DNA from 2 places in the Neisseria sp. P0006.S004 genome. Region 2 is predicted to be linked to the other one. Evidence: predicted binding sites of a transcription regulator. Region 2 holds the regulator's gene; the other holds the start of a gene.
The links. Region 2 encodes sigma-54, which starts transcription at its own class of promoters, with help from an activator protein. Its sites were predicted from a motif close to CTGGCACGCTTCATGCTT; they were not measured.

Region 1 (7,833 bases), on a different contig from region 2:
GGGAAAAAAGTAGGGATGTGTAATCGAGTGTTAAGGGAAATAATTTTTAATTGATTGATATTTAAACGCTATATTTGATGGTATAGCTGAAAATAAAAGGCCGTCTGAATTTCAGACGGCCTCTAAGTTTAAAAGAGCTGCCAAACGAAGAAAATCATCGTATGCAGGGCAAACAGCGGTACCAATACAATCACCGACCATGCCATATAGCCGAAGAAGGAAGGCATTGGTACGCCGCGTTGTTCGGCAATGGCTTTGACCATGAAGTTCGGCGCATTACCGATATAAGTGAGCGCGCCCATAAATACGGAACCCATGGATACTGCCAGCAATGAATGGAACAGGTGGCCTGTCATCAAGGCTTGGGCATCGCCACCGGCCATATTGAAGAACACCAAATAAGTCGGCGCGTTATCCAAGAATGCCGACAAAATGCCGCTCATCCAGAAATACATCACATTAATCGGATTGCCTGCTGCGTCGTGAACCAAAGAAACAACGGAAGCCAATGCACCTGTTTCGCCGGCTTTCAAAATCGCCAAAACAGGCGAAATGGTAATGAAAATACCCAAAAACAGTTTGCCCACTTCGGCAATCGGCTCGAAGTTGAACTCATTGCCTGCGCGGACCTGTTTGGGCGTGATAATCCAAGATACGGCGGTCAAAGCCAGCAAAATGCCATCGCGCATCAGGTTTTGCAAGGCATAATGGCTGTCCAAGATTTCAAAGCCCGGATGATTTGGTTTCCACAAACCGGATAGCAAAACCGCGCCGACAACACCGGCCAGTAACAGGAAATTCCATTTGCCGTAAATTTTGACTTTTTCTTCTTTATCGGAAGGAGCGGGAGCAAGGTGTTCGCTTTGTTCGCGGTTGAAGTGTCGGCTGTCGATGATGTAGAAAACGGCCAGCAAAACCACAGAACTAATCAATACAGGCATCAGCATGTGTTTGACCGTCCACATGAAATCTACGCCTTTCAGGAATCCTAAGAACAGAGGAGGGTCGCCTAAAGGAGTCAGACCGCCGCCGATATTCGCTACCAAGAAAATGAAGAAAATCACAATGTGAACGCGGTAATGGCGTTTATGATTGGCTTTCAAAAGCGGACGAATCATCAACATTGCCGCGCCTGTCGTCCCCATGATGGAAGACAAAGCCGTACCGACTGCCAACAGGGTTGTGTTCAATTTAGGCGAGCCGTGCAAATCGCCGCTGACAAAAATACCGCCTGAAATGGTATAGAGCGCCAAAAGCAGCAGGATAAAGGGGATATATTCTTCAACCAACGCATGGGCAACGGTATGTACGCCAGCTCCGAAACCAAAGGTTACGATAAACGGCGTCAAAAACAGCAGCGTCCAAAACGCTGTAATTTTGCCAAAGTGGTGGTGCCAAATACGGGAGAAAAACAGAGGTCCAAGTGCAATGGATAAGAGAATCAGTGCAAACGGCAGACCCCAAAGCAGGCTTGCGGATGAGCCGTCAAAATCGGATGCCGCAGCAGGAAAGGCGGCAAGAAGCAGTAAAAATGAGAGAGAGCGCATAGTATTTCCTTTTTATTCTGTTGCGCCGTTAGAAACTTCGTCGAGAAAGCACGGCGGTGAAATATTCAGGCCGTCTGAAAATATCCAGACGAACTGCGCGGTTGTGTCAGGGGAAAGTATAACGCAAAGCAAGTGTTAAGGGACGGTTTAGGGTGTTGGAATCAAAAGAAATGTTGATACAAATAAAGGAATCAAAATGAGTAGAGTAGTTGGAGGTAGTAAAAAAATGGTTTTGAAACAGGAGTTTGAAATATCGGAAATAATGCTATCGAAAAAATACTTTGAATTAATTTTAGCTAAAATTTACATTTGATTGAATAAATGGAGGCCGTCTGAAAATGAGGGTTGAATAGGGTAATTTAGGTGTTACTGATTGTTTTGACGGATAAATTGGGTATAAAAACAAAAACAGGTAAGCAAAAATGCCTACCTGTTTTATTTATGCTTCTGGCCGCAGCCACATCCACACGGCCACGCAGCTGCAGAAGATTGATGATACGGCACCAATCCACCAGCGTTCCGGAAATTGCCAAAACATAAACAGGCAAGAAACAGTCATCATGCTAATGGCGAAGAATTTTGCCTTGCGCGGCACGGCGCCGTTGTTTTCCCAGTTTTGTATGATGGGGCCGAAATAGCGGTGATGATAGAGCCAATTGTGAAAGCGCGGCGAAGCCTTTGCCCAGCAGGCGGCGGTCAATAAAATGAAAGGTGTAGTCGGCAGCAATGGCAGGAAAATGCCGATAATGCCCAAGACGAGCGACAATGCGCCGCAAAAAATCAATAAATAGCGAACCATCTTCCCATCACCAATTATTTGTTTTCAGACGGCTTGTGATGTGGAAATGGACAACGCGGAATGTCTAATTTATTCCAGCCTTCGTGCCCCATTTTTTCCAGCAGCGCGATATTGCGGTCAAAAATTGCCGAGGCATCGGGAAATGCTTCAGCCGCTTTGGCAATACTGTCTTCACGAATCAAGTGCAAAGTCGGATAGGGCGAACGATTGGTGTAGTTGCTGATGTCGTCGGCCTCAGTGCCTTCAAATTGGAAATTGGGATGGAACGGCGCAATTTGGACAATGCCTTCCAATTCGTTTTCTACAACGGCATCGTCGGCAATCTCCAGCATTTGGTTGAAGGTTTCAAAATCAGGGAATAGCGTCGGATGAAGCAGTAAAGTGGTTTCCAATTCCGAAGTGGGCGTATTGCCCAGAAGCTGCAATTCACGATCCAAGTCCTCAAGGAAACCGTCCAAATGACGGGCTTCGCTGACAACGACGCGAACCAGGTTTTTAACGTGCGGCGCTTTGGCAAACGGGCAGAGATTCAGGCCGATAACGGCTTTTTCCAGCCATTGTTTGGTATGTTCTGAAACAGTATCGATATCGAGATGGGTGGTGTCTGTCATAGTAAAAGCTTATGTGAATTATTCTTAAAAAGTATACAAGTGTATGGACATGAAAGCAAACCATTGGAATTTAAAAGGCCGTCTGAACAACAGACGGCCTTTATCAGTTTCAAATCATTAATCCTGAACCAAATGAACCAAAGGCAGAGCGGTCGTGTTTTTAATTTCTTTCAACACAAAACTCGATTGCGCATCTTGCACGCCGTGGTGCGAAAGCAGCGTGTCCAAAACAAAATGGGAAAACGCGTTCATATCGGTAAAAAAGGCATGGAGCAGATAGTCGGTTTCACCCGTTAATGCAAAGCAGCTCAATACTTCCGGCCAAGCGCGGACAGATTCGGAAAAATCCTCGCGCGCATCTTTTGCCTTGCTAATCGATACACGGATAAAAGCCTGCAAACCCAAGCCCAAAGATACGGGAGAAAGCTGGGCGGCGTATTTTTGAATGATGCCCGCATCTTCAAGCTGTTTGAGACGGCGTAGGCAGGGAGAAGGGGAGAGCGCTACCTTTTCAGAAAGCTCAACATTGCTCAACCGCCCATTTTCCTGCAAAACCTGCAGAATCTTTAAATCCGTTTTATCCAAGTTCAGATGAGGCATGATGGTTCTCCCAGTGTATACAATGTATGTTTTGAAAATGAAAAATGCTTAAAAATAAAGACTTGTATGGTTAAATTATATATTGAGTTCAGATGGGCGACAAATTGTCTTATCAGGAGTGTTGCGAATTTGTTTTATGTAGTGGTGAAAAGATGAAGGCCGTCTGAACCAATCAGGTTAAAACTTTCCTGTCGGATTAGGATTAAATATAAAGAGGCCGTCTGAAAATGAATTTCAGACGGCATTTATTTTCGTAATGTGTTTATTCAGGCTCTTAATGACCTTGTTTTGGAGAGTTTTGTTCTTTTGCTTTGATTCGTTTTCCGCGTTTGTATTTGGCTTTGTTTGGGGTGTTTTCTTCGCAATGTATTTTTGTGTTTTTCTTAAGGTGTATGGCTTGGCCGTTATCCGTGTGAGTTGTCACGGCACATGGCGGGAACCATCATCGGATCCAGTGTTCCGCCGCATTGCCAGTTGAGCAACCAAGTCGAATCGTTATTAATTCGATAAGGGGTCAGGGTCAGGACTTTGCCTTTGTTTTGGCCTTTATCGAAAGGAATGCTGATTTTTCCTGTATCTGCTTCTACAGTTACGCCACCGTTTTGGATGTATGTGCCGCCGATGCGTTGAGCGGTAACGCCGATTGCGCCTTGTTTGCTGACATCCTCTGCATTGGGCAGGCGGTTATTTACCGCTGAGGCAATGCTGATTTCGGTTTTCAGGTCATCGGCAAGGTATAGTGCTTCAGAGGCTTGCGCCCTGCCGATATAGTTTTGATAGGTAGGCACGGCGACAACAACCAGAATACCGAGGATGGCGATCACTATCATCAGCTCAATCAGGGTAAAACCTTTTTGGGCTTGAAATGGGGTATTCATTTGAGCGTATCGTTTTCTTATTTTTATAAAGCAAATCCCATAAATGCCTTATGGGATTTGCTTTTATCTGAAATGTGCTGTTTATGTAAAAATTATGGCTTCTTAGGAGCAGGAGTAGCAGTTCGGCAGTTAGCAGGCAAATGTTTCTCTTCACCTTTATCTTTAGTGCATGCCCACTCGATTGGTGCTTCAATATTACCTGAAGCTTGGCTTGGGGTCAGAGTAAATTCAGGATTTTCTTTTGCTCCAGTATCTTTAGTTATAACTTTAATTACACCCTTCTCTCCAATAGTAATGCTTTTAACGTACTTGGTTTCTACGAATTTATAACCACTATTATCAGCATTATTAGCATTAACTTTATCCAAACCACCGAGTGCTGCGGCAGTTTCAACCACAGCTAATTTTGCAGGAGCTGCGAGACCCAAGCCTTCAGATACTTTGGCGCGGATGGTGTAGTCTTGGTATGCAGGCAGAGCGATTACGGCCAAGATGCCCAAGATGGCGATTACGATCATCAATTCGATCAGGGTGAAACCTTTTTGGATTGCTTTCATTGATTAAAACTCCAGTTTGAAAGTGTGAATAATTATGTTTAAGTAAAAAGTCCGTAATGTGCTTGGCACTTTGTATTATGAGTAAACCATAAAGTAAGAAGGAATATACAGCTTCCGTCGGGCTTGCTGCTTTGAGGCTTGGGCCTTATCGGACGTGTTGTTTCAAGCAGTCGGTGTGCCAAGTGCGCAAAACTGATTAAAAAATTTATTTTTTATTTTTTGTTTATTGTTTTTATTGGGATTATTTTTTAATTTTTAAGTTTTATGAGGTTTTGTTTGAAAGTTTCAGGATTTTAGGGAATTTGGGTGGTTGACGTTTTTTGTCAGTTTTGTGTTTTTTGTGACAGGGAAAGGAGGCAAGTTTGGGTGTGTGACGTTTTTTGTCAGAAATTAAGCTTGTTCAATAATATGTTAATTGGTTTAGATAGGCGGTGATTTTTTGGATTAATCGGTGAGTTTAATATTTTGTGATTTTATTTTTTTGTTTTTTATAGGTTTTATTTTGTATGCGTATTTTGTTTGAATATGGATGAGGAAAAGATTTGGAAGGAAGGATTTTTAAAGAGGGTTTGGTGTAATAGGTGAATGAAAATTTTTATTAGAATTATATTCATATGGGTTATGATTTTTGAATGTAGTTTTATGTCAGAAGGAAGTTTTGGTTTCGAATTTTAAGGCTTTGGATTTCTTGAGTGTTTGAGAAGGGTATATTCAGGATGTTTATATATTTGGATGTGATTAGGGTGAGTAAAAAATGCTCACCCTATGTTTTTAAGATGTTCAGACGGCCTTTATGGAGTCAAGACTTCGATCAATGCCTGTTTTAGGGTGTTTTGGGTTTGCGGGTCTTGTAGGGATGGGCTGTAGGTGATGAAGCTGTCCTCAATGCGCTGATCCAAGGTGGTGATTTTGGCGTAGCGCAGGCTGATGTTGTGTGCGAAGAAGGTCTCGGCGATGTCGGCGAGAAGGTGGGGGCGGTTGACGGCGGTGATGTCTATGGTGTGCCAGCCGGGATAATCTTCTTCGGGGGTGATGATTACGGTAGGAGGGATGGGGATGTGGCGGATGCGGCGGCTGATGTGCGGGCGGCCGCTTTGTTTTTGGACGGTGGTGTTGCCGTGGATGAAGCTGTTGAGTTCGGCTTCGAGTGCGCTTTGGCGGTCGGGATATTCTTCGGGCGGGAGATTGTCGGGAAGTTGCAGGATAAAGGTGTCGAGGATGTAGTCGTGCTCGGTAATGAAGGCGCGGGCGGCTTGGATGTCGAAGCGGTGGCTGCTGAAGATGCGGCAGAGGCGTGCGAAGAGGCGGTCGCCATTGGGCATGAACACCATGACTTGAAGGCTGTTGCTTTGGGGAAGGATGCGGCTGCGGACGGCCGGACTTTGGGTGTCGTAGGCGAGGTTTGCGGTGTGCCAGAGGATTTCCCGTGTCTGATGGCGGACGTAGTATGCGCTGCCGAGGATGCGGCGGAGTTTTTGTTGGTTTTTGAGGGGAACGGCCGCGCGTGTGAGCTGATCGGTCGAGGCTTGTTCGCGTCGGTTTGGGAGGCGTTCGGGATCGTGGTGTTTGCTGTTTAAAACGGCGGCGGTGCTGTGGTAGAGGGTTTGGAGCAGGCTGGCGCGCCATGTGTTCCAAAGTTTGGGGTTGGTGCCGCGGATGTCGGCAATGGTAAGCAGATAGAGTGCGTCGAGGTATTCGCGTGTGGGAATACGGCGGCAAAAGGCTTGGAGGACATGGGGATCTTGGATGTCTTCTTTTTGGGCAACGGTGGACATGAGCAGGTGGTTTTCAACCAGCCATGCGAGGAGGTGGCTTTCTTCTTCGGTGTAGTAGTGGTTGGCGGCGAATTGTTGTGCGTCTTTGATGCCTTCTTTGGCGTGATCGCCGCCACGGCCTTTGGCGATGTCGTGCAGCAGGGCGGCGGTGTAGAGGACATGCGGTCGTGGGTAGGCCTGCATGATGGCGCTGGCCTCGGGCATTTCGTGGCTGTGGGTTTCGATGGCGAGACGGCGCATATTGCGGACGACGGTCAGGATATGGTCGTCTACGGGGTAAATATGGAAGAGGTCGTGTTGGAGCAGGCCGGTGATTTTTTCCCATGCGGGGAGATAGCGGCCAAGTACGCCGTAGAGGTTGAGAAAACGGAGGGTTTGGGTAAGGCCGGTGCCGTGTTTGAAGAATTGGATAAAGCGGCGGCGGTTTTCTGGATTTTGGGTGAAACGGGTATTGATTTTTCGTGTAGCCGCCCACCATGCGCGCAGGGTTTGCGGCTCGATGGTGGTGATGTTTTGCTCCTGCATGGTTTGGATGATGGTGAAGATGTGTTCGGGATTTTGTTCGAACAGGGCAAGGTCGCTGGCGGCGATTTGGTGGCCGATGCGTTTGTAGCGGCTGTCGATAGGATGGATATGTTGGGGACGGCTGGAGGTTTGATGGTTTTTGAGAACCGGAATGAGGATGCCGTTGAGTTGTTTGATGGCTTTGGTGGCGCGGTAGAAGGTGTGCATCAGGGCTTCGCTTCTGCCGCGGATGTCGGGTTGGGTATAGCCTAAGCTTTCGGCAACTTGGGACTGGTAGTCGAAAAGCAGCCTGTCTTCGGGGCGGTCGGCGGTCAGGTGGAGGTGAATGCGGATGTTGGCGAGACGGCGGTAGCCATGGGCCAGCATGCCGGCTTCGGTGCGTGTGAGGACGCCGGCGGTAACGAGGGCGGTGGGGTTGCTGTCTATGCCTTGTGCTTTGGCTGTCCAGATAAGGGTGTGGATGTCGCGCAGGCCGCCGGGGCAGGTTTTGATGTTGGGTTCAAGTTGTGCGCCTGTGCCTTGGGATTTGGTATGGCGTTGC
Region 2 (7,833 bases):
CTCAGACGCATGGCAGGCCTTGGAAGCCCATCATGCCGATACGCAACACGTTACCCTGCGCGAACGTTTCGCTGCAGATGCCGAACGTTTCAACAATATGCACGAAATTCTGCACGGTTTGTTATTTGATTACAGCAAAAACCGTCTGGATGAAAATACCCTTGATTTATTGTGCCAACTGGCCGAAGCAGCCGATTTGCCACAATATATGCAGGCCATGAGCAGCGGTGAAAAAATCAACACCAGCGAACACCGCGCCGTTCTCCACACTGCTCTGCGCCTGCCTGCCAATGCCAAACCTGTTTACGTTGACGGCGAAAACATCGTGCCCAATGTTCATCACGAACTCAACCGCGCACTCGAGTTCGCACGCCAACTTTTAGACGGCACCCACGCAGGCATTACCGGCAAACCGATTACCGACCTGGTTCACATCGGCATCGGCGGCTCCGATTTAGGCCCGCGCATGGCCACACAGGCGCTGCAACCCTATTGGCAGAACATCCGCGTCCACTTTGTCAGCAACTCCGATGATGCCGACCTGACCCAAACCCTTCTCGGTCTCAACCCCGAAACCACCGTATTCAGCATTGCCAGTAAATCATTCCGCACACCGGAAACCCTGCTCAATGCCTATGCGGCGCGTACTTGGTACCGTGATGCAGGTTTGCCTGATTCCGGCATCTACCGCCACTTCTGCGCCATTTCCGCCGATGTGGCCGTAGCCCAAAATTTCGGTATCTCCCCCGACAAAGTCTTTGCTATGTCCGACTGGGTCGGCGGCCGCTATTCCGTCTGGTCGCCTATCGGCCTGCCGCTGATGGTTGCAGTCGGCGAAAAAGCATTCCGCAAAATGCTGGCCGGTGCACACGCGATGGACACCCATTTCTTCGAGGCCCCATTCCGCCGCAACATTCCCGTCCTGATGGCACTCATCAATGTTTGGTACAACAACTTCCAACATTCAGACGGCCAAACCGTTGTCCCATACAGCCACAATATGCGCCTCTTTACCCCATGGCTCAACCAGCTCGATATGGAAAGCCTCGGCAAACAGCGTACTTCAGACGGCCAACCCGTTTCCTGCACCACCGGCGGCATTGTCTTCGGCGATGAAGGCGTCAACTGCCAACATGCCTACTTCCAGCTTCTGCACCAAGGTACGCGTCTGATTCCCGTTGATTTCATCGTCCCCATGACCACAATCTACGGCAACCACCGCCAACACCGCTTTACTGTTGCCAATGCCTTCGCCCAAGCCGAAGCGCTGATGAAAGGCAAGACCTTAGACGAAGTACAAGTCGAATTGGCCGCACTGCCCCAAGACGAACGCGACCGTCTTGCGCCGCAAAAAGAATTCCCCGGCAACCGTCCGAGTAACAGCTTGCTCATCGACAGCCTGACACCTTTCAACCTCGGCATGCTGATGGCAGCCTACGAACACCGCACCTTCGTTCAGGGCGTAATTTGGCGTATCAACCCCTTCGACCAATGGGGCGTGGAATACGGTAAAGAGCTGGCCAAAACCATCGAACCCGAACTCGAACGCGGCACCCCGGCACACGACAGCTCCACCAACGGTCTGATTGCCTTCTACCGCAACTGCAACGCAGCATCGAAGGCCGTCTGAAAATAAAATATCCGTAAAACAAACATATCTGCCTGTCTTACGGACATTTCAAAAACCTATCGGCTTGTTCCAACAAAAGGCCGTCTGAAACTTAATTTGTCAAAGTTTCAGACGGCCTTTTATTATTCAATAAAGATAGCAGAAGTTCATTCGCCATATCCCCCATCTTTGCTACAATATCCCTTTTCTTTTTTATTGATTCCACTATGACCAACGCACCCCAAACCAGCACTATGCAGCGAATTTTCTCGCGCAAAATGCTGATCTGCATTTTCACAGGCTTCACTTCGGGGTTGCCGCTTTATTTTCTGATCAACCTGATTCCGGCATGGTTGCGCAGCGAACATGTCGATTTGAAAACCATCGGCCTGATGGCACTTATCGGGCTGCCTTTCACTTGGAAATTTATCTGGTCTCCCGTCATTGATTTGGTCAGATTACCTTTTTTAGGACGGCGACGCGGTTGGATGCTGGTTACGCAAATTGGTTTGCTGCTGACCTTGCTCATTTATGCCTTCCTAAATCCTGCTCAGCATTTATATGTAATTATGGGCTTATCGTTGGTGGTCGCTTTTTTCTCTGCCAGCCAAGATATTGTATTGGATGCATTTCGCCGCGAAATTTTGTCAGATGAAGAATTAGGCTTAGGCAACTCTATCCACGTCAACGCCTACCGTATCGCCGCTTTGGTACCCGGATCGCTCAGCTTGATTTTGGCCGACTTGATGCCTTGGCACAACGTATTCATCATTACTGCACTATTTATGCTGCCCGGTCTGCTGATGACCTTGTTTTTAGCTAAAGAGCCTGACATTCCACCATCTGTGTCGCGTACATTTGCCCAAACAGTCTCTGACCCTTTCAGTGAGTTCTTCTCCCGCAAAGGAATCAAACAGGCCATATTGGTATTGCTGTTTATCTTTCTCTACAAACTGGGCGACAGCATGGCCACTTCTTTGGCTACACCTTTTTATCTGGACATAGGCTTCAGCAAAACCGACATCGGCCTCATCGCCAAAAATGCCGGTTTATGGCCTGCTGTCATTGCCGGTATTGTAGGCGGTATTTGGATGATAAAGCTCGGTATCAATAGAGCTTTGTGGATTTTCGGCGTGGCGCAATGGGTTACTATTCTAGGCTTTGCTTGGTTGGCAAATTTTGGCAAGTTTGAAACCATCACACTGACAGAGCAAATGATGCTTGCGGCCGTGATTGGGGCAGAAGCAGCGGGCGTAGGTCTGGGTACAGCGGCGTTTGTTGCCTACATGGCTCGTGAAACCAATCCTGCATTTACGGCCACACAATTAGCCCTCTTTACCAGCCTGTCAGCCGTTCCACGTACATTTATCAATGCTTCGGCAGGCTATCTGATTGAAGCGATGGGCTACTTCAATTTCTACTGGCTGTGTTTCGCTTTGGGCATACCGGGCATGTTGCTGCTGTTTAAAGTGGCACCGTGGAATGGTGAAAAAGTGAGTAACTAGATTGCCAGTCTAAAACATCTAGCAAAACAAAAGGCCGTCTGAATATTCAGACGGCCTTTATCATACAAAAACTTTATTCGGCAGCAGGTTTGACAGTACTGCGGACATCGCCGCTTTTTTCTTTATGTTTCAAAACAGCGCGGTCGAGTTTGTCCATCAAAACATCAATCGCGGCATACATATCCTGTTCAATCGCTTCAACGTGCAAATCTTTGCCTGCCAAATGCACATCGGCTTCGGCTTTCTGGCTGACTTTTTCCACCGAGAGCGTGATGGTCACGGAAATGATGTTGTCGGCGTGGCGACTGATTCGTGCCAACTTGTCGGAAACGTAGTTTTTGATGGCTTCGGTAACATCAAAATTCAGACCGGTGATTTTCAGATTCATGATACAGCTCCTTCGGTTGGTTAGTCCGTCAAAACGGATCGGAATATATCTACTCGGTAAATTTTCGTTTGTGTGCCGGTGGGATGTCTAATGATTCTCTATATTTAGCAACTGTACGTCTGGCAATTTCAATGCCGCGTTGTTTTAATAATTTGACGAGGGTCTCGTCCGAATAGGGTTTGCTGCTGTCTTCACTTTCAATCAACTGGCTCAATACGGCTTTGATTGCGCCTTGGCTGAACCCTTCGCCATCATCATCGGCATTGACTGCCTGTGTGAAGAAATAGCGTAACGCAAACAGGCCGCGCGGGCAAGACAAATATTTCTGATTGGCGGCACGCGAGATGGTACTTTCCGCCAAACCCAATTCGGCGGCGGCATCTTTCATCAGCATGGGAGACAGGCCGATTTCTCCGAAGATGAAAAAATCTTCCTGATTTTTGACGATATACTCGGCAAGGCGGAGGACAGTGCTTTTACGCAGCTCCAAAGAATCAATGCGCTGCTTGGCTTCGTTGATTTTTTCCTTCCACTCCGGTGCGCCCTCTTCCTCTGATTTCATCAGGTCGCAATATTCCTGATTGAGCTGCAGCTTCGGCCAAGCCGCTTCGTTGCTGATGACTTCCCAGCCGTCCTTGCCCTCTTTGACCCAAACGTCAGGCTGAATATAAGGCGTAGGCGTGGCAGAGGCGAAGCCGTAGGCTGGATAGGGATTGAGCCCGGCAATCATATCGAGCGCGGCTTCTATGGTTTTGCTGTCGGTATCGGGATAAAGTTTGCGGAAACGCAGAACGTTTTGTTTGCGGTTTTTGCCTAAGTCTTGAAGCGAACTTTGCACCAAATGCGCGGCCATTTGTCGGGCAGGAGAAGCCGGCAAACGCATTAATTGCAACATAAGCGACTCGGTCAAATCCGCCGCCGCCACGCCGGGCGGCTCAAAGGTTTGCAATACATCCAGCGCGTTTTGCAGGGCTTCTTCGTCCAGCATCCATTCCAACGGCGTGTGGTCGATAATTTCTTCGAGGCTGTCGGTGAGGTAGCCTTGTTCGTCCAAAAAATCAATCAAGACGTGAACATAGGCCGCTTCCACTTGCGAGAGCGGATGCTCGCACACTTGGGCATGCAAATAGTGTTTGAAATCCTCTTCTTCGGCGATGTTGCTCCAAATATCTTCGGCATCGTCGCCACTCAACTGCTGACCTGCGCGCGGCATGGTTACCGCACGGTTGAGCCCGCTATCGGCAAACTCATCGGTTTCCGGACGCTCAAGCAGAGGATTGTCTGACAACCAGTCTTCCACTTCGCGCTCAAGCTCAAGACCCGACATCTGCAAGATGCGCAAAGACTGCTGCAGCCGCTGGTTGAGCTGCTGGGTCTGTTTGAGTTTAAGGACGAGTGAAGACATAATGTTTGATAGTAAATGTGCTTTATGGATTTCAGACGGCCTGTATCTGATGGGCCGTCTGAAAGTATCGGATATATTGTTTATATATTGGATGATTATTTCAATATATTATTCTTTTATCAACCGATAAATGAATTATTCGACAGTAGAGATATTTTCTAATTTAAAATAAACGCAATACGTCGAGTAAAAAACATGGCAACAGGCTTCCCGCGATAGGTAGCGGGTTGAAATTTTGTCTGCAAAACCGCTTTTCGTCCTGCAGCATCTAAACGCGAGTATCCACTGCTCTTTTTTACCCATACAAATGCTTTGCCATCTATATTGATAAAGACATTTAATACCACAGTCCCTTCCTCGCCATTCTCTGTAGAAAGCTGTGGATAAGGTGGGGAAGCAACTTGGACAGGTTTCGTCTTTATCTCTTCTTTGAATCCATTTGGCACAGTATAAAAGAATCTGAATTTTTTAAGGCTTTCCAGTGTCTTACAATCCGTTTGTTGGGTTTTCTGATTATAAGTACACTCTTTATAAGGCTCGACTTGTTTTGGCAAACCTACTTCTTGAGCAAGTTTCAACAATTCCAGCGCATCCACTTCCCAATGGAGGCTTTTTCCCAGCTTACCTTCTTTATCCACGATAGCTGTCGCCGTTACGATACCGGTTATCGGCTTGCCATTTTTATCTATCACGCCTTGGCGCACACCCATATCCTGCCATGACTGTTCGGGCATGGCATGCACAGTGGTAGCTGCCAAAACGGCAAAGGAAGACAAAAAAATTCGTTTCAACACAGATGCACCTTTTCAGACGGCCTAAACTCAATATTTGAAATTTTCACCCAAGTAAACCGAACGGACTTGTTCATTGTTGACCAAATCATCCGGCTTGCCTGAAGCCAATACCGTACCGTCGCTGATGATGTAGGCACGGTCGCAGATACTGAGGGTTTCGCGCACGTTGTGGTCGGTAATCAATACGCCGATACCGCGTGATTTGAGGAACTCGATGATTTTCTGAATATCGATGACGGCAATCGGGTCAACGCCGGCAAAAGGTTCGTCCAACAAAATGAAACGCGGCTGCATGGCCAGCACGCGTGCGATTTCGACACGGCGGCGTTCGCCACCGGACAAGGACGGAGCAGGGTTGTTGCGCAGGCGTTCGATGTTCAAATCGGCCAACAGTTTTTCCAGTTCGGCATCGATGCGGCTTTTGTCCTTCATGCTGATTTCCAAAATAGCGCGGATATTTTGTTCCACAGTCATTTTGCGGAAAATCGAGGCTTCCTGCGGCAGATAGCCGACGCCGAGGCGGGCGCGCTCGTGAATGGGCAGGTGGCGCAATTCTTGTCCGTCCAGCATCACGCTGCCTGCATCGGCGGCAATCAGGCCGACAATCATGTAAAAGCTGGTGGTCTTACCTGCGCCGTTGGGGCCGAGCAGGCCGATGACTTCGCCGCTTTCGATTTCAAGGGAGAAGCTTTTGACGACTTGGCGTTTTTTGAAACTTTTTTGCAGGTTTTGAACCACAAGACGGCTGTTGTTTGCGCTCATATTCTGTTGACTTTCGATATTGACCTCAGGCCGTCTGAACCTTTTTCAGACGGCCTTTTTGTGTGTTTTCTTATTTGTTTTTCTGCGTGCTGGACGGCTGGATGACAACGCTGACTCGGCCGGATTTGGCGGCGGATTTCACACCGGATTTGGCGCTGCCGTTGATGGTGTAAACCTCGGTTTTGGTGTTGTAGGTAATGACCGCACCTTCGGCCACATCGCCGCCGCGCTGTACTTTGGCATTGCCGGTCAGGGTAACCAGGTTGGCTGCGGAAGAATACGTTACAGTATTGGCTTGGCCGTTGACCACGCCTTTGCCGCCGTCCAACTCTTGGCTGAATTTGACGGGCGAACCGGTGGCTTTCATCAACTGCTCGCTTTTGTCGTTGCGCGAAACGGTTACGCTGCCGGCACGGATATTGAGCGTGCCTTGTTTGATGATGACGTTGCCGGAAAAGGTGGTGCTTTGGTTGTTTTGGTCAAGCGAGCCTTGGTCGGCTTCGATTTGAATCGGCTGCTTGCTGTCGCTTTGCAGGGCAAAGGCCGGGCTGGCGGCAAAAACGGCAACAAGAGCTAAGGTTTTACAAATTTTTTGTATCATAAATTGTGGCTTTCACTTTGGAAGGGAAATTCAGCAAACCGGTTTTGTGATCATAAGTCATGCCGTTTGCCTGACCGCTAGACTGTCCGTATTGGAAAGTAACAGGGCTGTCGGTATGGGCGTATTGCGCCTCGGTATCGACATTCAAGCGTTCGGTTTTGACGATGCCGGCCAAACGCTTGGCATCTGCCGCTTTGTTTAAGACAACATTCTGTTCAAAAACGACTTTTTTGTTTTGAATATTGTACGCGGCCTTGTCGCTGCCGACTTCGTACAGCAGGCTGCCGTCGCGGTAAAACGAAAGATGCGGTTTGTTCAAATGCACATCCGCGCTATTCGGATATTGAACGGCATCGACCGCGCTCAGGTTTTCTTTCAGACGGCCTTCTTGGTCAAAACGTTTGCCGTTGATGCCTTTCATCGAATATTGCGGCTCATTCGGATTGAGGACGACTTCTTCGACCTGCACTTCGCTGATGCGGCCGAGCCACGCCGCCAGTGCGCCGAGTGAAACGGCCAACACCAGCGGAAAAGCGATTCCGTAACGCCATCTGATTTTCATCGTACATACTCTTTCAAAGCAGGTTCAAGCGTACCTTGCGCCTGCATAATCAAATCGCACACTTCACGCACCGCGCCTGCGCCGCCGGAACGTCGGGTTACATAATGGGCGTATTGCAAAGTAAACCAATGCGCTTCAGGGACGGCGACCGCCAATCCGCAACGCACCATCACGGGCAAATCGACAACATCATCGCCGACAAAGGCG

Region 1: ACTHR2_RS07300 (pilin) is a predicted target of sigma-54. The motif match lies at 5,157-5,174, and genes of this name have one in related genera.

Annotation. Positions count from the first base shown of each region.
Region 1 is NZ_JBQCUS010000004.1:66,768-74,600, forward strand. It holds gene ACTHR2_RS07275 (sodium:proton antiporter) at 129-1,547, opposite strand; gene ACTHR2_RS07280 (YbaN family protein) at 1,987-2,346, opposite strand; gene ACTHR2_RS07285 (DUF1415 domain-containing protein) at 2,361-2,957, opposite strand; gene ACTHR2_RS07290 (Lrp/AsnC family transcriptional regulator) at 3,075-3,557, opposite strand; gene ACTHR2_RS07295 (pilin) at 3,962-4,435, opposite strand; gene ACTHR2_RS07300 (pilin) at 4,528-4,992, opposite strand; gene glnD ([protein-PII] uridylyltransferase) at 5,784-7,833, opposite strand, start outside.
Region 2 is NZ_JBQCUS010000002.1:378,323-386,155, reverse strand. It holds gene pgi (glucose-6-phosphate isomerase) at 1-1,630, shown strand, start outside; gene ACTHR2_RS04840 (AmpG family muropeptide MFS transporter) at 1,864-3,114, shown strand; gene hpf (ribosome hibernation-promoting factor, HPF/YfiA family) at 3,188-3,502, opposite strand; gene rpoN (RNA polymerase factor sigma-54) at 3,552-4,907, opposite strand; gene ACTHR2_RS04825 (energy transducer TonB) at 5,066-5,701, opposite strand; gene lptB (LPS export ABC transporter ATP-binding protein) at 5,729-6,463, opposite strand; gene lptA (lipopolysaccharide transport periplasmic protein LptA) at 6,534-7,064, opposite strand; gene lptC (LPS export ABC transporter periplasmic protein LptC) at 7,045-7,626, opposite strand; gene ACTHR2_RS04805 (KdsC family phosphatase) at 7,623-7,833, opposite strand, start outside.